DNA from 3 places in the Thalassotalea castellviae genome. Region 1 is predicted to be linked to each of the others. Evidence: predicted binding sites of a transcription regulator. Region 1 holds the regulator's gene; each other region holds the start of a gene.

Region 1 (12,058 bases):
AGAATCTTGCATCAGTTGTTGGCGGTTTTTAACATGACCAGGAGTTTTGGCTAAGGCATAAACCATCCAAAATTCTGTTATTGTTAAATCAATTAGCTTATCTTGCCATTTTACCGTCATTCTTTGACTATCGATGGTTAAATCATTGACGGTGAGTAAATGATCTTGTTCAGTGGGTTTATTTAAAGCGTCTTCACGTCTAAATAACGCTGAAATTCTTGCGGTTAAATGAGGTAAGCTAATATCTTTGGTTAAGTAGTCATCTGCGCCAATGCGCAAACCCGACACAGTATCGACATCATTGTCACGGGCGGTTAAAAAAATAATCGGTAAAGTCACCGATAAATTTCTTAACCATTGGCATAAAGTGAAGCCGCCATCATATTCTTGTTCTAGGCCAATATCTAAAATAACTAAATGAGGTAACTTAATACTAAAGGCTTGTGTCGCTGAAGCTCTATTGGCATAAGTTTGAACTTGATAACCTTGTGCTCTAAGTACGTCAGCATAGTTTTCTCTAATCGCGGCTTCATCTTCGACGATAGCAATTCTTTTTGACATTTATATATCTTTACCTAAATCGACTTGACTCAAGTTATTTGAGACGTATCTGTTTTATTGACAACGTCACTATATAAAAATTTATCAATAAATTCCTGAATTTCGTCACATTGCCATATTGTTGCCACATTTGTTTATTGCATTGCCATTATTGTGACCTTTTAATGGCATTTTTACTTGGTTTAATACAGTCATCACAAAGAAGCGAAGACAACGCTTAAATTTTAACTTTAACTAACTAATCAATAACGGTGGCATTATGAAAAATTCAACTTTAAATCAGGTGACGATAAAAAAAACTTGCTTAGCATGCTTTGTAGCAACCTCATTAATTTCAACACCCTTAATGGCAAATGATGATGTAAAAACTAGTGAATTGACTAAAGCAGAGCAACATAAACAAAACGAAAATATTGGCTTTGGAAGTGGTCTTGTATTAGGGGCTGTAGTAGCAGGGCCAGTAGGGGCTTTTGTTTCAGGGATCCTAGGTGTGTTTACAGCAAAACATATCAATGTCAGTAATGATAAAGATGAGTTAGTAGTGCAACTTTCAAAAGAACAGAATAACCATCAACTTGCCCTAGCAAATTATCAGCGAAAAATGGAGCAGATTGAACAAGAATACCAAAATGAATTACTCGCATTACAAAACAGTCAACACAATACAACACAATTACAAGCTGAAAACTTATTAATGAGTTTACAATTTTCAACAGGGTCAAGTGATATTCAACCGCATTATCAAGGTCAAATTGACTCGTTAGTGAGTTTACTCAAGCAAGCGCCTGAATTGATGATTGATTTATCAGGTTATACCGATTTACAAGGTAACGAAGCGCTTAACCATGCCTTATCAATTGCTCGAGTCAATGCGGTTAAACATGCTTTAATAGATAAAGGAATAACAGCTGAACGCATCAACTTATTTGCTTATGGAGAAGAATCTCCGGTTGTCGCTAATAATCAGCAAGAAGTTAGTTTTTATGATCGACGCGTTGTCATCAAACTTAAAACTAGTCATGATTCAACAGAAGAGTCTTTAAAGCAGCAACAAATGGTGGGAAATTATTAACGCTAATTCGAAGAATCATAGTACTAGATAGCGGTGAAGTCACAAAGAAAACCAAGACGTTATTTTAATAGCCTATTACGTCAATATAGAGCGACTATTTTTCAATAGTGGCTCTTTTTCTATGGTAAATAAATTATCTTGTATTCGACAAATTCTTTTTCATTTTGACAGTCATAACATCATTATTAACGTGTATAAAAAAGCCATTAACGCTATAAATCATTTCTGAAAATTGAACGGACGTGCTGTCGGGAAATTTTACATAAGTAAAAGCATAATAATTCCGTCTTCTGTAACTTTATGATTCTTAGTGGATTACTGAGATGGCATCTTTTATGCACTTTAATATTTTTAACGTACTTTTAGCCATACATAAATACCTTTCATTTTTGATGAAAAGGGATTAGAAGGATAACTCAAATGAAATACAAATTTCTGAAAGGCTTAGTTACTAGCTTTGCATTGGCCATTAGTTGTACATCAAATGCAGCATTAATTTATGGTTCAGATCCCATAAGTGCAGGTACACCATTAACCGTGTTTGATACTAATACAGGCACAACTACCGTTTTAGGTTCGAGTCTTTGGAATTTAGGCTTAGCCTTTGATAATAGTAACTCACTTTTTGGGATAAATGGTACTACTGTCTATTCAGTTGACATTAATAATGGCTCAACCTCACTTATCGGCAGTGGACTTTGGCAAGGGAGTTCAGAGTCAGCAACCTTTGATTTAAATAACAACTTGTTAAGCGCTACCAGTACTGGTTTATATAGTATCAATACCTCTAATGCGGCGACAACTTATTTAGGAGCATTTGTAGGGCATAGCTCATACGATGGAATATCAGTTGCAACAACCAATGTAGAAACTATTTTAGGAACCTTTCTTGCGGGTACCATCTTTGCTGTTGACTCTGGTCAATTGTATGTTATTGATCCTAATACACTAGTTTCTACTTTTTTAATGTCTGCACCAGCAAGTGAAACGATCGCTTTTGATGCCAATGGGAATTTATATGCTAATGACTATACTAATGGTTATTACCTTTTAGATCTCGTCAATCAAAATCATACATTTCTAGGGGGAAGTGCACATTTTGGCTCTGCTGTATATGGCGCATACTCTCCTCAAACAGACGTTCCTGAACCCTCAACACTAGCTATTTTTGCTTTGGGCTTAATAGGGTTGGCTTTCCGTAAATTTAACCAAAAAGGTTAAATATTTACGTGGTAATGTAAAACACTGATCAATTAGATCAGTGTTTTTATTTTTAAAGACAAACAACACCATATCTAACGTTGATGTTGAGCCGTTTTGGGCTGTTATTTTAAATTGTCTCCATCAGAATCAATCAACATTAGTCTGTTAAAGTTCTTTCATCACTTTTGTTAATTAATTTTCTTGATAAATATAAAAATAAAAATAAATATTTTTACTGAAAAAATAAGCCGCTTTGCTATTTCAGCAAAACGGCCCTAGTAAATAAAACAAGCAATGTGTTACCTTGTTTGCGTATTAAACTTATTATTTAATACATTGATAAAATGGTCTTTAACATAAGCGTTAATTGGCAAGTGGTGAAACATATCCATCCGGTTTTAAGGCTAAAACATCACAGTTTAAATTATCAATTAAATGTTCAGCAGTATTCCCGATCAGGGCAGCGGATAATCCTGTTCGGCCAATAGTACCTAAGATCACTAATTCTGCATCTAATTCGTCTGCCAGCCTGACAATGATATCTTCTGGTAAACCTTCTTCCACATGGGTGTGCTCTTTACTGATTGCAAACTGTTGAGCATGCTCATCCATCGCTTCTATATGATGACTTAACATGGATTCGTTGTATTCGTTTGCATTAAATTCAGGGATCTCAATTGCGATATTAACGGGAGTGCCAGGGAAAGAGTTGACCAAATGAACATTTGCCTTGATCAATTTTGATAGATTGATCGCTTCTTCTGTTATTTTTACATTTAAAGATTGATGCTCTGCTTCAGCACTGCCTACATTGAGTGCCGCGACAATATTGCCATTCATCGGCCATAAATGATCTTTCACTAATAAAACAGGACAGGGACATTTTCTTAAGATATGCCAATCAGTTGGCGTGAATATGACTGATTTTAATTTATCGTGCTGATGTGTCCCTTTAATGACTATGTCATAGCCATTATTTAATACTTCTTCAATAATGGGTTCAAAAGGTCTATTGTGCCAAATTACTTTAGTATCTATTGCAATATTATCGTGTGGTAAAACGTTAATTAACTCATTCAACCATTGAATACGATCATTAATTAACGAGTTGCGCATAGCTTCACGCTCATCGTTTGACAGCATGGTAGTCATCTCATAAGAAAAATCATATATCGAAAGGAAAGCTGTGATGGTGGCCTGAGTTTGTTTGGCTAATTCAATCGCTCTTTTTAAGGCTTTTTGATCTTCAGTGGTTGGATCTATGATTGCTAATATTTGATGATACTTTTCCATATTCGCTCCAGAATAACTCATGTTAATGATTTACTATCAGTATAGTTATATTCTTATATAACACATAGTTGAAGATTGTTTTAAATCAATAAATTGGTCGTATTGAAGGAAAAGTTAAGCAAGCAAATACTTTACAGATGTTTGAGAAATATTTACGCAAGGAAAAGTATGTGGGAGAGTGATCTGCTGCTATAGCGCAGCACAATCTTCAAGCTTATCGCTGTCTAAAATCGTAATAAGCTTGCCATCAACTTTAATTAAGTCATTTTTATTGAATCGATTCAATAAGCGACTAATTGTTTCAACCGTTAAGCCGATATAATTGCCAATATCACTGCGAGTCATCGTCAACCTGAACTCAGTGGCTGATAATCCCCTAGCGTGATAACGGGCGCTTAAGGCACATAAAAATGTAGCAAGACGCTGCTCAGCATTCTTACGGTTCAATAAAGTTAACATTTCTTGATCATTTTTAATTTCAGAGCTCATCATACGAAGGATTTGCTTTTTAAGCTTTGGCATATGATTAGATAAATTATCTAAGGTATTATAGGGGATTTCACAAACCATTGAAGTTTCTAATGCTTTTGCAAAGCTCGGATGTTCAGACTCTGCTATGGCATCAAACCCTAATAAATCTCCTGCTAAATGGAAGCCGGTAATTTGTTCTTCACCACTTTCGTTTACCGTAAACGTTTTGAAAGTGCCAGAGCGTATAGCGTATAAGGACTGCATAGTTTGACCATCTTGAAAAAGCTGCTCACCTTTATGGATAGGGCGTTTCCGGTCAATGATTTCATCAAGGGTTTCTAACTCTTTTTCATCAAGAGAATACGGTAGACAAAGTTCACTGATGCTACAATTTTGGCAATGAATATGTTGTTGTGATGCGCTTTGATTCTTGTACATATTTTCCTTAACATCTAAGTTAATTATCCACTTCGAGTATGGTATTAGAACATTTGTGTATATGCAAATTTTAGCGTCAAGATACCATAACTTATTAGTAATAACGCCATAGTTTTTCTAAAATAATTATTTTGCATTAATAGCTTTATAAAAGTAAAACCAAATGAAACCGTCAATAACGCAGGTAAAGTACCAAGCCCAAAAAACATCATGATCAAACCTCCTTTTATTGCGTTGCCGCTGGCTAAAGACCAGGTTAATGTTGAATAAACTAAACCACATGGTAACCAACCCCATAAGGTACCTAAAAGGAAAGATTTCTTTACACTCTTTATCGGAATTATCTTTTTACTTAAAGGCGATAAGTGTTGCCAAAGGTGTTTACCAATTACTTCAACTTTTGATATCCATAATAACCATTGACCAATGTATAATCCGAGCAAGATTAAAAAAATACCGGCAATAATTTTTAAAGTGACAATAGGAAATCCTAAGTGTTTAATTGCGAGTGAGCCGGTTAAACCTGCGATAGCACCTATCAAAGAATACGAAAATATTCGCCCTACGTTATAGCTTAATATAAAGGGGGTTTTGTTTATTTGTTGCGGTAATGCAGACGTAAGCATGGTGGTAATGCCTCCACACATCGCAATACAATGACCACCACCTAATAAACCGATGACGAAGGCTGATAGAAAATCTAATTCCATACAAAGACAATATCTTTCACTGACAATCTTGGCTGGAGGTTAACATTATTCATCACAGGTAAAAACTATTTATCACGTTTCAAAGGTTCCTAAAGAATGTTTAACGACATAAAATAAACAATCATTTTTGGCGATAAACTTGTTTGTTGTTGCTTTAAATATTCTCAAATGAGTTGCACAGACTAATTGATTGTCTCGTAAAGTGAAAAATTCGTCGATAACGTTTTCTTGATCTTCATTTAATAATTGCAAATTTTTTAACCCTTTTGAATCTAACCAACCTAGCATTTGACCTTGATGAGCGCCACCATAATTAAATTGCTCAATATTATCTAATAACGTCACACCACATTCACCTTCATAGTGATGGCTATAGGTTAGTTCTACATTGTTTTTTAACGTTAACCGTAAGGGTTTACAAATTATCTCAACGGATTTTTTTTGTGGGTAATTAACGTTTGGCGGACATTCAGCGATGTTTTGTATTCCTTCAAAAGCGACTTCATGCGCTTGTTCGTCATTACTGCCTCCACACTCAATTGTTATGGTTGGACAACTAAAAGCTTGTTCAGTTAATGCGCCTATTTGTAAGCCTGATAAAATTACCGCATCGCAAAAAAATGAAGTTAACGCGATTTCTTTCATTGATAACGTCGGCGATACAGCAAAAGCAGGACTTGAACCCGAACAGTTATGTAAGTCAACGACGAATTCAGGGGTTACTTCTCTAATGGCTTCTTCAATGAGTCGAGCTCGAGCATAGTAACCATCATTTCGTGAAATACCAAAACAGCGATTTAGATCAATTCCATGCGGTAAAAAACGTTGACTTAGTAACGGGCTGGCATTCGCGGCCTCTACTGAACAAATAATAAACCTAATATTCGTTTGCGGTGTCGGTAATTCCCCTAAGGAAGTCAACCAACGGTGAATGGCAATTAATCCTGATGGTTCATTACCATGTAATAAAGTGACAATAACACGACATTTATCAACATGTTTACCGGCTACATCAATCACGGTTGGTACATCTAATGATAATAAAAACTGTTTAAAGTCAGCTTTAAGCGTAATTGGCTCTGGGTTATTTAAATATTCAATGTCATAAAAATCTATATTCATATGTTTTTTATTATCACTAAGTAATATCATTAACGGATTGTTTTTATTGATTAAAAGTTAATATTATAGTTATCAACGGACACTTTGACGTGTAAAAACAATTCATTATTATGTAGAAATAACAGGCACTATTTAAGTTTCTATTATCTGCTTTGTTAACGAGCAGATAGCATGTCATACTCAAAGGTGGAACTTGTTGATTAAGGTCAATAAATTTTTATTAAACCATTTTAGTAAAAGGATATTCATGCAAGAACTCGTCATTCAAGCGTTATCACAGATTGAACGATTTGTGATCGGTAAACCTGAACAAGTCAAATTAGCACTAGCCTGTTTACTAGCAAAAGGGCATTTATTGATTGAAGATTTACCCGGTATGGGAAAAACGACTTTAGCCCATGTATTAGCGTCTTCAGTAGGGTTAAATTATCAACGAGTTCAATTTACCAGCGATTTGTTGCCTGCTGATGTTATAGGCGTGTCAATTTTCGATACAGAAAAACATACGTTTACCTTGCACAAAGGGCCTATTTTTAACCAAGTCGTTTTAGCCGATGAAATCAATCGAGCCAGCCCTAAGACACAAAGTGCGTTATTAGAAGCGATGGAAGAAAATAGTGTTAGTCTTGATGGCTGCACGCATTCTTTACCCAGACCTTTTTTTGTCATTGCAACACAAAACCCATTATTTCATGCAGGAACTTATCCCTTGCCAGAATCTCAACTAGATCGTTTTATGATGAGAATTTCATTAGGCTTCCCAGATAAAAAGGCGGAACAACAAATATTAAAATCTGCCAATATTTCGTTAAATTATGAGGAAATACATTCGATTATTTCCCTAGAAAAATTACAAACAATACAAAAACAAATCAGTAATCTTTATGTTTCAGATCCGGTTATCGATTATGTTATTGCGTTATTTGAACATTCTCGCAGTGGCCAATTAGCCGTAAATCCGTTATCACCTAGAGCAGGCAAAGCGCTGATCGCTGCAGCGAAGGCTTGGGCATTTATTGATAATCGAGATCATGTCCTTCCTGACGATATTAAATCAGTGTTTAGTGCCGTCTGTGAACATAGAATGGTTGGGCGTCAAATGACCGGTCACGAATCATTCTCAACACAAATACTGAGTACAGTTGATAGCGCATCATTTTTCAGTGATTAAAACGTTTAACTCATCATGGATGCTCATAAGCTATGTTACGTAAGTTAAGTCGATTAATTAAACAATTTTTCACTAAAAAGTTTGATACTTGGTTGAATCAACGTATGCCAAGTCAGCCTAATCATAAGCTTGCACAAAGAAATATCTTTATTTTGCCTAGCCGATTTGGTCTTGCTTTCATCTTTTTTATCGTTTTGCTTTTTATTTTAGGAACCAATTATCAAAATAACCTCATCATTCTTTTGAGTTATTTATTTACGAGTTTATTTATCACAACCATGTTTTATAGTTTTTTTAATATGGCGGGTTTACAGGTGGACGGTAATGGTATTTATTTTGGGTTTGTTGATGAAAAAATTATCATTCCTATTAATATTTCAGCTCAGCAATATAAACAATCTTTTACTTTCTCCTTTTCAGAACAAAAACCTATCTCAGTGGCTTCAATCAAAGATAAAAAAAACGTAACCATCCCTGTAAAATATAAAACTCGAGGGGAAAAACACCTTGGTCGTTTAATTATTGTTAGTGAATATCCTTTAGGTCTATTCAAATGTTGGACAAAATTAAAGTTTGATATTAGCGTGATCTGCTTTCCCAAAGCGCTTGAGTGCCAATCCTATTCTAACAACAATATCAGCGCTCCGCTTGAAGATAATTTAGCGGTTGAAAGTAGTGTATTAACAAAAGGTGACGACTTTTATGATTTAAAGCGTTATCAACGCGGAGAGCCTTTAAGTCAAGTTGCTTGGAAACAAGTGGCCAAAAGGAATATTTGGCATACCAAGCAACATAGTGATCCTCATAGTCATGCTTTGATTTTAGATTTTAATGATATGCCAAGTTCAACAGTAGAAAATAAACTCAGTAATCTGTGCTATTTAGTGCTTCAATATCATCAAAGTGGGGTTGAATTCGGTTTATCGTTACCTGGTCAAAGTCAAGAAGCATTTATTGAAGCGGGTAGTGGACAAGCGCATGTTAATCAATGTTTAAAAGCGCTGGCAATCTATCATGCTTAATATATTTTACGACTTTAAAATGATAAAAAGTATGTTTGATCAAAAGGATGCTTAGCATGTTTTCTTTTCGAAGCAATAAAAAAGCTAAAGCTAGCAACCATGCTGAAATTACTTTATCTAATGCCCTGAAGTTGCAATTGATTTTTATTCAACTACTTAATTTATCGGCATTAATGACCGAGCTGGCTTTATGGTTTATTTCATTGAGTTTATTATGTTTGCTCTGGCAACTTGCTATATCTTTGCAATATATGGCAAAACCTGCAAATTGGGTAAAAATTTTAGTCTCAATTGTTGGCTGTCTTTTATTAGTTATCTCTGCTAAACATTTAGGGCTTTTATTAGGAATGGTCCATTTATTGTGTTTGGCTTATTTACTTAAACCATTTGAACTACGCTACCGAAAGGATTTTTATCAGCTCGTTGTCCAAGGCCTTTTTATACTAGCGACGGCGTTTATATTTACACAATCAATTTACTTTACCGTGGTAATATTTTGTTTACTAATATTAAACCTAGCATGGTTATTGAATTATTTTTCTAAAGATAATCATTTAACTACTCACATCAAGCAAACAGCAAAATTGTTATTGCAAAGTTTACCTCTTGCCATCGTATTATTTATATTTATGCCAAAGCTCTCTCCTTTATGGCATGTTCCGCTGGCCAATTCTGCCAAAACCGGCTTAAGTGACGAAGTCACCATAGGTGATATTTCTCGTTTAGCTTTATCAAATGAATTAGCATTTCGAGTAGAATTTACCGAGACCACGCCAAGTTATCGACAAATGTATTGGCGGGCCATTGTCTTAGATCAATTTGACGGTACGACGTGGCGAAGGAGTAAAAAAAGTAAACAAGATCTGATTGAACCTGAACAGTCGGTTCAAAATATCGATATAAGTACACCTCAATTATCCTATCAAGTGATAGCTGAGCCTAGTTTCCAACGTTGGTTGTATGCGTTAGATGTAGCAAAATTAGAAGACGTTAAACAGAACAAAGTCGTCTTCCAATTGAAAGATCGTACAATTTTAAGCCGTGAAAAAATTGCCCAGCCTTTATCATACTCAGTGACGAGTTTGATTGGTAATCCGCCAGCATTATTATCGACCGAAGAAATTCACAATAAATATTTAGCGATTAATCCAGATACGAATCCATTACTCGTTGGGTTTGGCAAGCAGCTTAAAAGTAAATACGCTGATAACAAACAGCTAATAGAACAGGTGTTAACGACATTTCGACAAGAAAATTATCGCTATACACTTAACCCGCCAATATTAACCAATAATAGTTTGGATGAGTTTTATTTCGATACAAAAGCAGGTTTTTGTGAACATTATGCCAGTAGTTTTACCTTTCTGATGCGAGCCGCCGGCATTCCATCAAGAATGGTATTGGGGTATTTAGGCGGCCAATATAATAGCCAAGGTAATTATTTTAGTGTTTTACAAAGGGATGCGCATGCGTGGAGTGAGGTTTGGTTAGAAAACGAAGGTTGGGTTAGGGTAGATCCTACGGCTTCGGTTGAGCCAAGTCGTGTAGAACAAGGGTTTTCACAGCAACTTCTTTTAGAAAAACAATCATTATCAAATAATTTTGACGTTTATAACTACTTTTCAGGTTTTTGGTTGAGTCAATTATTACTACAATTTGAAGCGCTTGATTACCTATGGACCAAACTGGTTATAAACTTTACGCAAGAAAAACAAAGTCAGTTATTCACTCGTTGGTTTGGTGAAAATTTTGACCTTGCTACTGTCTTGGTTATAACAGCTACATTATTCATGGTTGCTATAACTTTTTGGCTCAGGCAGTGGTGGGGTAGAGTCAACACACGGGCACCACGTTGGATTTACTATTATCAACAAATTCACAAAAAATTAACTCATATTGGATTAAAGAAAGGTCATGAACAAATAGAAAATAACTTTGTTAAACAAATTGCTGATTTTGACGTTCATCTTGCAAAAGATTATCAACAACTTATGTCAAGCTTTCAGTCAATTGCATATCAAAGAAATTCTCCTGAGAAACAAGCAAGATTAATCACACAAATGAAAACACAATTTCAGCGATTCAATAAACGCATTCACTCATCCATGATTAAAAATAAAAGAAAATAGTTAAAAGGTTAAACTCAATATATTTGATAAATGGTGTTATTAATAATGTCCAAAATGTCATTGTAAATGGAAAACATGACCATTGTGCTAAACAACCTGTTTCTACTTCAGATTTTAATTTTCAATCAATTTTATAGATTGAATTGTTGGTAATTTATTGTTTTTATAACAAATAAATATTAATAGGATATTCTTCTTTAAAATAAATACCTTATAAATAACCTCACTTACTTTTCACAAAACCATCACATTTGTGGTCTTGCTTAGATATCTGATCGCAGCTAGATTTATAGTTAATGGAATTAATGAAGGTTGAGTTTATGTTTTCTCATTCTGATAGTCGTTTACAATATGACATGGTGAAAATCGTCTCTGTTCTTTCTTATCTGACCGTCATCGGATGGTTAATCGCGTTATGTTTATATGGCGATCATAAATCCTCTTTTGCGCGTTTTCACCTTCGACAATCGCTTGGTTTAATTCTTACAGGCGCTATGTTGGCTTTTATCCCATTAATTGGTTGGTTGCTTTGTCTTGGTGTCATAATGGCCTGGTTTTTAGGTTTATTTCATGCGATTAACGGTCAGCGCAGGTATCTACCTATTGTGGGCAAGTTTTATCAAACTCATTTTGATTTTATTCAATAAATCCAACTACTTTCTTAACGACTACTGTTATTTGAAAGTTTGAGTTTAACGCCAATTCTACTAGTGATCTGTGCCTCAATATGATTAAATTCATTTAATACTTATTTGATAATTAGGTTGTCTGTTGATCTACCTTTATCCCGCCAATAAAATGGAAAATTTATTAGCGCTTGTTGAAAAAATTCAACAAATTTCTCCTTTACCTGTTTTCTCCAAAGA
Region 2 (6,920 bases), on a different contig from region 1:
GATTTCCAGCGTTCTGAGGATTTAATCTTTATTATAAAAGGGATTTAATCACATAGAATTATTTTTCCGCTTCTATTTTTGTCTTTACCTTGATGTTTACCTGTCTGACTTTGATAAGATTTATATAATCTACCTGATGTTGCTACTATGATAGCTCTAGAGCTGTTTGCATGGTTTTTAGGGCAGTACTTAAAGGTGCCATTTTGTCCCCACCCTGATAAATAACCGGTAGATGCGTAAGTTACGCCAATTCTATTTTTTCCGTATTGCAGCTTATCTTGTTTATCAATGGCGCTTTTCATTACAATAATGTGTTCATCATTATTTGGCTCAAAACGTTTATTATCGTTGCTGTCTGTAAACACATAGATAGGCTGAGCCCAATCATTAGTACAATGATTGTTATCATTTAATGGACAAACTGTGGTGAATTTTCCTGTATTGATTGCTGCATTTCTAGCAGAGAGCAATAAACGATAAAGATGGGATATTTCATTATCTACTTTCAACTTGACGGTATATTCCATAAGGCTTGGAACACCTATTGCGACAAGTGAAATTAATACCGCAAGTGCAACTAATACTTCTATTAACGTAAAACCAATATACCTACTCATTTTATTCATCATCCATGAAGAATTAAACGTGAAATAGGTATAGAAGGTAAATGAATTATTTGCCAGTTAATTTGTCGATTTTTTAATCATCAAACGTCATATATTGTTGGAATGGCGGAACGTTTATGTTGGGTACGTTGATAAATAGCAAGAATAGATGCTAACGTTTGGCTATCGACTTGCTTGCCTTCTAAAAAGTCATCAAGTTGGTCGTAACTCATACCTAAGGCATCTTCATCTTTTTTACTTGGTGACAATTCTTCTAAATCTGCTGTCGGTGCTTTGTCAATTAACACATTTGGTGCGCCTAAGGTTTTAGCTAATTGTCTGACTTGACGCTTCGATAATCCGAACAACGGTGCTAAATCACAGGCACCGTCCCCCCATTTTGTAAAAAAGCCGGTGATATTTTCGGCAGAATGATCTGTACCTATAACAAGCCCCCCTAACATTCCCGCAATATGGTATTGCATTGCCATTCGTGCTCTGGCTTTTACATTGCCTTTTGAGAAGTCAATTTGAGCGTCTGCCATGGTAAGTAGATTCTTATTTTTTAATGCTTGAACGACTTCGTTATGTATACCTTCTACACCTGCAAGTACATTAGTGGTTAAGCAATGAGAGGGCTTTATAAAATCAATAGCTAATTGTGCATCCACTTCATCGGCCTGTACGTCAAAAGGTAAACGAACAGCAATAAATTGATATTGAACATCTGTATTTTTTGAGGTTTCTTGATTTAACTCGTCGATAGCAAGTTGTGCTAGTTTTCCACAGGTTGAAGAATCTACGCCGCCACTAATACCTAAAACTAAATTGGTTAAGCCTGAGTTGAGTAATTGTGACTTAATAAACTGAATACGGCGTTTAATTTCAAAATCTACATCAATTGAGGGTAAAACCTTCATTTCTTCAATGATATCTTGCGGGTTCATCTGTTTTCCTATGTGCGAGAGTAGAATCAATAAGTGCTTAATACTTAGTGTATCAAACTCTAAAATAGAAGTGATGAATTTTTATTGTTCGAACTTAGAATTTATTTCTATAATCAATTGTGTACAATAGTTATATCTGCTGTTTATTTATTATCAACGAGTTATTTTTATGAAAAAAATTGAAGCGATTATTAAACCATTTAAATTAGATGATGTACGCGAAGCTTTAGGTGAAATTGGCGTTACAGGGATGACTGTTTCTGAAGTTAAAGGTTTTGGTCGTCAAAAAGGCCACACTGAACTTTATCGAGGTGCAGAATATATGGTTGATTTTTTGCCTAAAGCAAAAGTTGATATTGTTGTTCAAGATGACTCTGTTGAGCGATGCATTAAAGCGATTATGGATTCTGCTCAAACGGGTAAAATTGGTGACGGTAAAATTTTTGTTACTGATGTTGAACGGGTGATCCGAATCAGAACAGGCGAGGAAGATGGCGAAGCGATTTAATTGCAAGCTTATTTAAAATTATCTTTTAAAAGATAATGTAATTGAACCATAAAAAATGGCGACTAAATAGTCGCCATTTTGTTATCCAATCAAAACTTGGTGTTAGTCAATCGAATCATCTGCGTTTTGGTTATTCGGATAATTTGCTGCTAATACTTGTTTCGCATTACTTTCTAAATCACTTAATCCCATCGCTTGATAACATTCAATCATAATTTCTAAAGCTTGCTCAACTTCTGGGCTCGTTGAATAATGCTCCACGATAAAGCGGCCTCGATTGGCTGCCGATGCGTAAGCCTCACGTTTTAAGTAAAAGCGAGCCACTGAAAGTTCATATTTTGCTAAGCGAGATTTAATCGCTATCATGCGTTTTCTTGCATCTGTCGCGTACTTGCTTTGCGGAAAGTCAGTTAAAATGGTTTTAAAATCATTAAACGCTTCTCTAGCTGCGGTAGGATCTCGGTCTGAACGGTCAATACCTGCCAAGTCTTGAAATAAATTTTCTTCGGTAGAAAGGTTAATTAATGCGCGCATATAATAGACATAATCAACATTAGCATGGTTTGGGTTTAGCCTAAGAAAGCGTTCTGCCAGTGCGATACCTTGCGCTGAGTCACCACTTTTATAATATCCGTAAATCAAATCTAATTGTACTTGATGAGAAATTGGTCCATATGGAAAACGCGAATCAATGGCTGACAGTATTTGTATCGCTTTTTTATATAAGCCGTTATCTAAAGCTTCTCTCGCATCGGTAAATAAGGCTTGTGCAGATTTATCTGGCACTTTATCTAATTCAGTTTCTTCAGATGAAGAACAACCCATTAAAGTTAATATGAGTACTAAAAAAATTGTTTTAATTATCAGTTTGTCCATAGACCTTGGTATCACTACGTTATAATACTAACCTTACTTACTGGTTGGTATGTTCGTTAAAATAAAATGTTTACTTGTTTCAGTTACCCAACGTAATTATTTGGTGTAATTGATTTATCAAACAGGTAAAATAAGCACTGGCATTCTAACCTAGCAATCAAACCTTGCACAGTGCTAATTAATAGAGATTTTAATGGCTGAAAAAATTCAACACAAAGATATCGTTCCTGAATCATGTTTAGGTAAGCGATTCGACCAAACCATTGCGGAAATGTTCCCTGAATATTCGCGTTCACGATTAAAAGAATGGATCTTAGCCGGTCACGTTCAAGTCAATGGTGAAGTATTAACCAAAGCGCGAGAAAAAATGTACGGTGGTGAAACGATCAGTATTGAAACTCAGGTTGAGGCTGAAGAGCGTTTTAAATCACAAAATATCCCATTAAATATTGTTTATGAAGATGATGATATTTTAGTGATCAATAAACCCGCTGGTTTAGTTGTTCACCCCGGCGCGGGTAACCCTGACGGCACAGTTTTAAATGCCTTATTACATCATTGTCCACAGGTAGATGTAGTTCCTAGAGCTGGTATTGTGCATCGCCTTGATAAAGATACAACAGGCTTAATGGTGGTCGCTAAGACTATTGCAGCGCAAACCAATTTAGTAGAATCACTCCAAGCGCGTGAAATCACTCGTGAGTATGAAGCTATTGCTAGTGGTATTATGACCGCCGGAGGCATTGTTGATGAACCTATTGGGCGACATTCAACTAAACGCACTCATATGGCGGTGACTATTTCAGGACGTCCTTCCGTAACACACTATCGTGTTATGGAGAAATTTCGTTTACATACCCGTTTACGTTTACGTCTAGAAACTGGACGTACTCACCAAATTCGTGTTCATATGGCGCATATCACTCATCCTTTGGTTGGAGATCCGGTATATGGGGGTCGTCCTCGTCCTCCTAAAAATGCGACTGTTGAATTAAGAGAAGTATTGAAAGGATTTAAACGCCAAGCTTTACATGCCGCTATGTTATCGTTGTTTCACCCTATTACTGGCGAACAAATGACTTGGCATGCTGAAATTCCGCAAGATATGGTGGCATTAACTAATATTCTTCGTGAAGATTCTAAGTTGAATGAAACGCCAGATTTTTAATCTAAACCCTAAAAATAATATCGCTTTTGATACAGTTGAAATGCATGTTGATCACATTCAGGCATTTCAAACTACACGTTTACATCCCTTTATAGAACAACATTCATTTTCATCTTCATGTGTAAAAATTGCTAGTCCAAAGTCTTTTGAACACTTTAATTTAGGTTTACATGTTGCTGATGATGCCCAAAAGGTATTAGAAAACAGACAGGAATTACTCAACTATTTACCGCAAAACACCGCGATACAATGGTTAGAACAAGTACATGGTAATCATGTAGTTACCGTTAAAAATGTCAATACGCCTATTCAAGCCGATGCGGTTATCACTCGTACGCCGAAATTAGCGTTAGCGATTATGACAGCGGATTGTCTACCCATTTTATTAGCAAACAAGCAAGGCACGGAAATTGCCGCCATACATGCTGGTTGGCGTTCATTAGCCGGTGAAATAATCAAGGAAACGTTAGGTAATATGTATAGCGATAACAATGAGGTTGTTGCTTGGTTAGGCCCTTGTATTCGCCAAGAAAACTTCGAAGTAGGTGTCGACGTTAAGCAGCAATTTGAACAAGTAAATGCTAATTTTTCTTCTGCATTTATTGAACATCGACAAAACCAGCAAGCCAATAAGTGGCTCGCTGATCTACAAAAGCTAGCTCGATTACAATTAACTGAGTTAGGAGTGAATCATTTTTCGGTTAATTCCCATTGCACTTATGCTGAAAATGACCGTTATTACTCTTACCGAAGAGAGCAAAAGACGGGCAGAATGGCTTCAATTATTTGTATAAAATAATGCAACACTCCCTTGTAATATATTGTCGAGATAACTTGATTTAAATCAAAATGGCAATTTAAAACTTCTTAAAGTGCTTGAATTATTATTAATCGCCCATAAATTTTAATTAAGATTAATCGTAAGTCCAGTGATATGGCTGTAAGGAATTTTTATGCGTTTAGACCGTTTTACTCAATCTTTTCAAGTGGCAATTTCAGATGCACAATCCATTGCATTAGGTAAAGACCATCAATTTATTGAGCCTGTACATTTAATGTTGGCGTTATTAAATCAAAACAATGGCAGTACACTCCCGTTATTAAAAAGTGCGGGTGTTGATGTTTTTTCATTAAGAAGCCAAGTTGAAAAAGTGATTAATGATTTAGCCCAAGTTTCTGGTGCAGGTGGCGAAGTGCAATTGTCTTCTGCCATGGGGAACTTACTGAATTTATGTGATAAATATGCGCAAAAGTCAGGTGATAAGTATATCTCTTCAGAGATGTTTTTACTCGCTGCTCTTGAAGATAAAGGCAAGTTAGGTCAAATTTTAAAAACACTTGGCGCAACTGAACAACGAATTAAAGATGCGATAGAACATGTCCGTGGAGGTCAAAAGGTTGACGATCAAAATGCTGAAGATGTTCGACAAGCACTTGATAAATTCACGGTTGATTTAACCGATCGGGCAGAGCAGGGTAAATTAGATCCTGTGATTGGCCGAGACGATGAAATTCGCCGCACTATTCAAGTTTTGCAACGCCGGACAAAAAACAATCCCGTTTTAATTGGTCAACCCGGTGTCGGTAAAACGGCAATTGCCGAAGGGCTGGCGCAACGTATTGTTGATCATGAAGTACCGGAAGGTTTAAAAAATAAACGGGTATTGTCTCTCGATATGGGGGCATTGGTTGCGGGGGCAAAATACCGAGGTGAGTTTGAAGAGCGTTTAAAAGCTGTACTCAATGAACTTGCAAAAGAAGAAGGGCAAGTCATCTTATTTATTGATGAATTACATACTATGGTTGGGGCCGGAAAAACCGATGGCGCCATGGATGCAGGAAACATGTTAAAACCTGCATTAGCCCGAGGTGATTTACATTGTGTCGGTGCCACCACTTTAGACGAATATCGTCAATACATTGAAAAAGATGCCGCCCTTGAACGCCGTTTCCAAAAAGTAATGGTCGATGAGCCAAGTGTTGAAGATACCATTGCTATTTTACGCGGTTTAAAAGAGCGTTATGAGCTGCACCATAAAGTAGAAATTACTGATCCGGCTATTGTGGCTGCGGCAACTTTGTCACATCGTTATATTAGTGATCGACAACTGCCAGATAAAGCGATTGATTTAATTGATGAGTCTGCTTCAAGTATTCGTTTGCAGATGGACTCTAAACCAGAAGTATTAGACAAACTTGATCGTAAAATCATTCAGTTAAAATTAGAGCAAAAATCGTTAGAAGATGACGCCGATGATTCATCATTGAAGCGTTCAGCTCTGATCACTCAGCAATTAACTGACTTAGAAAAAGAGTACCATGAGTTAGATGAAGTTTGGACGTCAGAAAAAGCCGCCATTCATGGTACGCAGGCGATTAAAACCGATCTTGAACATGCACGGTTAGAACTGGATGCAGCCCGTCGAAGCGGTGATTTAAATCTTATGGCTGAATTGCAATATAGCCGCATCCCAGAGCTAGAAAAGCAGCTTGATTTAGCTACTCAAGCCGAAATGCATGAAATGAGTTTGTTAAAAAATAAAGTTACTGATATTGAAATCGCTGATGTGTTAAGTCGCTCTACAGGTATTCCTGTTTCAAAAATGCTGGAAGGTGAACGGGATAAATTACTGAGAATGGAGGAAGACTTACACAAGCGTGTTATCGGCCAATCTGAAGCCGTGGTATCTATTTCAAATGCGATAAGACGTTCACGTGCCGGTCTTTCTGATCCAAATCAGCCGATAGGTTCGTTTTTATTTTTAGGGCCAACAGGGGTTGGTAAAACCGAATTAACCAAAGCGTTAGCTCATTTT
Region 3 (6,920 bases), on a different contig from region 1:
TTAAATGTTGTTTGCGAGCGCGAGGTTTTTGGAATTCTGGGTTCATTGATTCAAAGTTATGACAGTTTCTACATTCACGTGAATCAGTTGTTTTCATAGCTTTCCATACACTTTGTGCTAGTTCAAAGCGATGTTCATTAAATTTTTCTTTAGTGTCTAATTTGCCCGTTAACCAAGAAAAGACTTCTTTAGATGCTTGAATTTTACGAACAACTTTATGGATCCAAGGCCTTGGAACATGACAATCAGGACAACCGGCTCTTACGCCTGTTCTATTTGAGTAGTGAATTGTGGGTTGGTATTCTTGATAAACATTGTCTTCCATTTCATGGCAACCAATACAAAATTCTGTGGTATTTGTCGCTTCCATCGCGGTGTTAAAACCACCCCAGAAAATAATACCGACAACAAAAAAGAGCACGGCTCCGGCGACAGTTGTCCCTAAAATGAGTCTTCGAGACCAAAAGCTGGGTTTGTTTTCTAAATTAACCATAATTAACTCGTTTAGCATAAAGCGAAAAAGCGCGAGCATAATGTTTACAATGCATTATGCTCGCATAATCAATAGTTTAAATGTTGATTAGGTTTTGTGGTTCATACGGTTATAAACGTTGAACTTACCTGTTGGTGTTGTTAAACCTTTAATACGTGCTTTCTCTTTAAGGGTTTTTGCATCATAGACAACGATTTCACCAGTAGGGTTTTTAGCGTCTTTGCGGTTCCAAACAGAAACCCAAACCTCAGTGCCACCTTTGTTAAACTCCATATGAAGCGCGGCTTTACCTTCCTCTTCAGTAACACGAATAGTTTTAACAATCTCACGTGTTTTCTTATCGAATACTTGTACGGATTGTTGAATTTCTGGCTCAGGGTGTTTTAACTGATCAGCCCAAACATAGTCAGAGTTTTCGTGAGTACGAATAAACACACCAGCGCCATCTGTTTCAACTTCATAACAAAGTTTCCACGCTTGATCTGGGTTACCCATAGGGTCATTACCCCAAACAGATACTAAACCAACTCCTAAATGAGTTGTGCCCGCAACTGAACCACATTCTTCGTCAACCCAATTAGCACCAGGTCCAGGATGAGGGAGCGAATCTACAGGAATGATTTTTTCGAGTGCTCTATCTTGCGTATCAACCACCACCATTGCATTTGACGCATTGGCTGCAATTTGGAAGTAACGACCTGTTGGATCAAAGAAACCATCATGTAAAAATTCGGCAGAAGCGATACTGGTGATCGTTAAGTTGTCTAAGTCGTTATAATCAACTTGTAACATTTGCCCGGTTTCTTTCACGGCAACAATAAAAGAAGAGGTATTGGGCGCAGTATAAATTGCCGCAACACGAGCTTCGTTAATAAACTCACCTTTGGTGTTGTAACCACGGGTTGAAACTACTTTAAGTGGGTTTAATGTTACCGCATCCATAATAACAAAGTGAGCCGGCCAGTATCCGCCGGCGATAACATATTTACCGTCGCCAGACACAGCGATATCACGCGCGTCATATGCCATTTTAGTTTCAGCTACTAACATGTTGTCAGGCGTTTGCCATAAGTCTATTTTATTGACTTTTCCGTCACGACCTATGGTGTACCAAAAGCGGCCAACGTCTTTTGCATGATCCACTTTATGATGCTCAGTACCTTTAATTACATGAACGGCATAACCGGTATCAATGTGTTTGACGATTTTTTTAGTATCGCCATCGATGATCGCAGCTTTACCGGCATCCCGTTCAATGACAACAAAGAAATTTTCCCAATTTAAGCCGTGCATAGGTTTGCTTGGATAATCTTTTGGATCAACATACTGTTTTGTGTGTGAGCGCATTTGTTCTAAGGACATTTCTGGTGGAACAGGTGGTGTCATTTGAATAAAGGTTGCCATGTTGGTGATTTCTTCTTTTGTGAACAAATCATCAAAGTTATTCATGCCACCTTCAGTACCGTATGCAATAATTTTTTCTAGGCGTTTTTGCCCTTTCTTTATTGTGTTTTCGGGTTCTAGGTTTTTACCGGTTGCACCTTTACGTAATGTACCGTGGCAACCTGCACAACGTTGGAAGTACTGTAGCTTTGCTTTATCAAAATCAGTTTCAGAGAGTGTTGGCTCGGTTGCTGAAACCGACAGACTGATACCACTTGCAGCTAAACCAATAGCTAAGCTTATCGCTGAAAGGCCATACTTTATTGTTTTCATCGGTTTTCTCCAGATGTTTAATTTCTAATTTAGTGTTTAAAAGGAATTTTCAGATTGAAATTATCTTGATTGATAATATTTTTAATCTGTAAATAAACGTAACTATCGGGGAATTACCAATCTGAAAACCTGATGCAGATCAAGTTTTTAAAAATATTAAACGGAAGTGATTTACAACTTGATTGAGGTCAATAAATGATGGATTTTTAAACGAATGAGCATGCTTTCGGTATAGACTATTCAGAATAGACACATCGTACTTTTATATTTTTACTAAACCGCTTCTACAACTTTTTTGGAAACATTTTATGAATAATCGTCAAAAATCCTTACTGTATGCCGCTATTATTGGATTGATCATAGTTGCCATTTTCCTTGGTTTTTTATCGAGCATCACCAATCCTGTTTCTTGGTTGTTAATTGCCGTGTTATTGCTTATTCCTATGCTAGATAGAACACGTAGAGAAGAAAAAAAAATTGTGTGGAAAGAGGAATATAGCGTTGGTATAGAAAGTTTAGATCAAGATCATAAAACCCTGATTGACTTATTAAATAAATTTATCACAGCATACGATTTTGCCATGAGTGAAAGTTTTGAACGTGAAGCATTAGATGAGTTAATCGCTTATACCAAATATCATTTTGATCGTGAAGAAGCGTTAATGCTAAAGCATCATTATCCTGATGTAGTTGAGCATAAAGCAGAACATAAAAAAATGTTTGAACAAGTAGAAAAATTCGAAGATCTCTACATTGACAAAGGTCATGAAGCGCTAGAAGAAATTAGTCAGTTTTTAACCAATTGGTTGATTAATCATATAAACGGAACTGATAAAGCCTACACAAAACACTTAACTCAGTGCGGTGTAAAATAATACCTGCTGACTATCAATAAAATGGATTCGTTGTCCTGCTGGATTGCTTGTTAGGTTACAACTTCACCCAACTAAATCCAAGGACATAAATTTACTATTAGGATCTGCAATATAATTAGAAAATGGACCACAGAAAGAAAACCCATGTTTTTTATATAAACCATGAGCTGGAATAAAATAGTCCATTGAACCAGTTTCTAAGCTTAACTTTTTTAAACCAAATAGCTTTGCTTGTTCGATAATATGAACCAGTAATTTAGAAGCAACACCTTTATTCTGGTATTGATTTGAAGTTCGCATAGATTTTATCTCTGCGTGCTCAGAATCCAATATTTTAAACGCACCACAACCGGCTAACTCTTTACCATCCCAGATAGTCCAAAACTTAACAGATGAATCTTTTAATCCATCTAGATCGAAGGCATGCTTACTTTCTGGTGGGGATGTTGCCTTCATATCTTCAAGGTGTTCCTGAATAAGGGCAAATATTTCCTTACCTGATAAATCATCAAGTTTAATTTTAAACACGAAACCTCCTTGTAACCTAACGTCCTTGTTAATAGGAAAAATTTAGTTGGCTTAAATTGTTGAGGAACGAAACACTGCCAACTGTTTTGCGTCCCCTTTTGGTCGACTTTTTTTGCTGAACCTTGCACTAACCCATTAATTTTAATGCAATATATGGTGATAAGTTTATCAGTAATATGGCTATTTTATAATTACCCAAAAACTTAAAATACATATTTGGTAATTCAGAAGCCTCTACGCCTACAATTTTACTGTGAAGAGTAATCGTAAAACTCCTAAATACGATAATAAAAAACGCTGAAAACAAATAAACACCAAGATTTATTACCGTACACCAACCGAAAAAAGTAGTAAGTTCATTTACGCCAATCATGGATTATATCTCCGTAATATTGGTTCTGAATAAAAGTATCTTATGTAGACGTCTGAGTAATATCCATCTACGTTTCGTTCATTAACCTATCATAAAAAAGCAATATTACAATCGGTTAAATTCATGATGATGTCACACCAAATTGAAAATTAAGGAATTACTGATAATGCACAATGATACCCTAAGTTTGTAGTGTTAAATTTATGTTTGTTTACATGGAGTTATGTTGAATATATGATTTTTTTGCTTGTTACTTAGAATGATCAGTAATAGCTATAATGATTCATATTGAGTTTTTTCAATGACCGTTCCTCGCACTGGTTGTCGATATTAACTCAACACTTAATGGCTGCTTTTTGCTAGCTAGCAACTTTATCGAATGTATGATTGAGTCAGAGGATTAATTGTTCGTTAATCCTCTGACTCATTGTTTGGTTTATGGTAAACTTAGGTAAGCTTATGATGGCTCAAAGTTAATTACCACGCATATTTTAATTGTATTGAGCCATTAATACCTGCGGCGGCTAACGTCGCTAATAATGGATCTTCAGCTTCGAAACCATTAACGTCAGACCATTGCCAGTATTGCTTATTAGTTAAATTATAAATAGCTCCTGCTATGGTTATTTTATCGTTCACGTGATAATTAGCGATCACATCAAAAGTGGCGTAACCCGCGGTTGTTGTCAAAGTTTTATCTGGATCATCAATATCTGACTTGCCATCGACAATATTGGCATTCAATGCGATTGAGAATGTTTCATTTTCATTCAGCCATTGCAAACCAAGTAGGGCATGGTTAGGTTGCACTTCGTTTAATGGTTGATTGCTATCTTTATTCTCCCCTTTACTCCAAAAAATATTGGCATAGGAGTTAACGTTATTCTGGCTATTGAATATGTTTTTAAATTGGCCTTTGTAGCTAAATTCTAAACCATAAATTTCTGCGTTATCGATATTTTGAGATTGAAAAATTATCCGTTGAACTAAAGGGTCAAAACCTAAGTTAACTTTGGTTTGAATAAAATCTTGATAATCATTGAAAAAGCCAACGACATTAAATTGATGTTGTTCTAAACCAATACTATAGCCAACTTCATATCCATGTGTGGTTTCAGACTTTAGTTCTGCATTTGGTATGGCGCGCATTTTAAACATAGGAATGTCTAAACCAATATTGGCATCTTCAAAAGGTGGGGCGCGAAAGCCTTTCACGTATTGAAGATACACTTTACTGTCGTTATTTATTTGATATACGACACTAAATTTAGGAGAAATACTATCTTCACTGATATGGACTACTTCTGTGGCGGGGTTATCTTCTAAATATATTGAGTCAGTCTTCGGGGACAGCTCATATTTGTCATAACGAATGGCCGTAATGATTGTAAAATTTGTACCGTCGAATGTTATTTCATCGTTAATATATATACCGGTTTCTTTCACCTCAGAAATAGGGAAGTCTCTTACTGGAAATACTTCAGAAAGAATAGTGTTGGTTGAATCTCCGGTGGCAAGGTTCGTTTGAATACCATCACGCCTTTCTGTTGTTTTACTGTTACTAATTTCTAAGCCGTAGCCTATATGTTGTGACGTATGTTGGTTATTAACATTGGTGTAAAAATTTAATCGTAAACCTTGGATATCTTGCTCAAAGAAAAAACTTCTGTCGTATAAGTAGGCTTTCCCTCTTGAAACTCTGGCTTCTTCGGTTAATTGTATTGTTTCAGTTTTTTGATCGTAAAGGCGTATGTAACCGCCTTCTAACCAAGCACTGTCTAAAACAAAGTCATATGTCACTAATATATTTTCTCGGGTGATTTCATCATCGCCTAATAATAAATTCGTTGAAGCAAAACGTCCTATTCCTAATATTGAACGAATATCGCTTTGGTTTTCACGGGTAAAATAGTCGTAACTAATGCTTAGCTCTTGATTGTCTGATATATCGTAATGATATTTCGCCAATAAAGATTTTGTTTCATTATTTTGGCTATCTTTAGCAAAGTCACTTGAAATATGACGATCAAGTTCATGTCCTTTTCTTAATGAGCCTGAAATAAGTGCGCTCGATTTTCCATCAGCGAAAGCAGTATTTAAAGAAATGGCATTACTATCGTCAATAGCGTAGTGACCTGCTTTTAAGTCTAAATACACACGGTTATCTGTTTGGCTAAGTAAGTCAGTAGGTTTTTTGGTTACGTAAGAGATCACGCCGCCAATCGCGTCACTCCCGTATAGACTTGAAGCCGGCCCACGTAATATTTCGACTTGTTTGATTAAATCAGGATCTATGGTGTTTCTACCTGAATTTGAATAGCTACCCACATTAAACTGCTCAGCAACTGGCACACCGTCTATTTCTGTCGCAATACGATTACCTGAGATACCACGAATAGCAATATTTGAATCGCCAAATCGACTACCAGCATTGATCACATTTATACCAATCTCATAACGAACAAGATCGGCAATACTATGTACTAATTGCTGGTTAATGGCTTCACTGTTTATGACGGTGACCGCACCAACGACATCTTGTACTTTTCTAGGCGTTTTTCCAATGACGACTAACACTTCTGTTTCATCATCAATACCTTGATGAATAACATCATTTGCATTAGCCAAAAGTTCATAGGAAGGTAATAAAGCACCAGCTAAAGCAAGATTAATTAAAGACTTTTTAAACATATTTCCTTCCATTATAAAATTGACAAATAAACTCAAGTTCGGCGTTTTAATCAATACGGTCATTCTGTTGAATCGTCTAAACACTTCATCTTGTTCATAGGGTATTTATATAAGAATGTTTAAAAATTAAGGTGATCTAAATCAACTTGATTAAGTACAAAAATCATTAAATCTGATTTTCGAATAAACATTAGATCTATATCATGTTTTTACGCTTGTTATGTTGATGAGAATTGACAATGAA

Evidence for each region. The regulator FNR, encoded in region 1, switches genes on or off when oxygen is low (the NO sensors DNR and NnrR bind a similar motif). The targets are predictions, from matches to a motif close to TTGATCTAGATCAA.
Region 2: clpB (ATP-dependent chaperone ClpB) is a predicted target of FNR. The motif match lies at 4,939-4,952, and genes of this name have one in related genera.
Region 3: RM573_RS04825 (bacteriohemerythrin) is a predicted target of FNR. The motif match lies at 2,388-2,401, and genes of this name have one in related genera.

Annotation. Positions count from the first base shown of each region.
Region 1 is NZ_JAVRIF010000013.1:36,354-48,411, forward strand. Features, by position in the region: gene pdsR (proteobacterial dedicated sortase system response regulator) at 1-561, opposite strand, end outside; gene pdsO (sortase-associated OmpA-like protein PdsO) at 821-1,633, shown strand; gene RM573_RS16935 (PEP-CTERM sorting domain-containing protein) at 2,054-2,854, shown strand; gene uspE (universal stress protein UspE) at 3,200-4,129, opposite strand; gene fnr (fumarate/nitrate reduction transcriptional regulator Fnr) at 4,319-5,038, opposite strand; gene RM573_RS16950 (sulfite exporter TauE/SafE family protein) at 5,083-5,748, opposite strand; gene RM573_RS16955 (M14 family metallopeptidase) at 5,821-6,870, opposite strand; gene RM573_RS16960 (AAA family ATPase) at 7,118-8,041, shown strand; gene RM573_RS16965 (DUF58 domain-containing protein) at 8,074-9,063, shown strand; gene RM573_RS16970 (transglutaminase TgpA family protein) at 9,120-11,192, shown strand; gene RM573_RS16975 (DUF4870 domain-containing protein) at 11,513-11,839, shown strand; gene recC (exodeoxyribonuclease V subunit gamma) at 11,964-12,058, shown strand, end outside.
Region 2 is NZ_JAVRIF010000007.1:42,949-49,868, forward strand. Features, by position in the region: gene RM573_RS12675 (GspH/FimT family pseudopilin) at 45-617, opposite strand; gene nadE (NAD(+) synthase) at 707-1,552, opposite strand; gene glnB (nitrogen regulatory protein P-II) at 1,722-2,060, shown strand; gene RM573_RS12690 (outer membrane protein assembly factor BamD) at 2,163-2,936, opposite strand; gene rluD (23S rRNA pseudouridine(1911/1915/1917) synthase RluD) at 3,130-4,104, shown strand; gene pgeF (peptidoglycan editing factor PgeF) at 4,085-4,903, shown strand; gene clpB (ATP-dependent chaperone ClpB) at 5,058-6,920, shown strand, end outside.
Region 3 is NZ_JAVRIF010000002.1:242,294-249,213, reverse strand. Features, by position in the region: partial or broken gene RM573_RS04835 (NapC/NirT family cytochrome c) at 1-493, opposite strand, end outside; gene RM573_RS04830 (cytochrome D1 domain-containing protein) at 581-2,209, opposite strand; gene RM573_RS04825 (bacteriohemerythrin) at 2,518-3,084, shown strand; gene RM573_RS04820 (GNAT family N-acetyltransferase) at 3,148-3,612, opposite strand; gene RM573_RS17470 (DUF6868 family protein) at 3,740-3,985, opposite strand; gene RM573_RS04815 (TonB-dependent hemoglobin/transferrin/lactoferrin family receptor) at 4,463-6,676, opposite strand.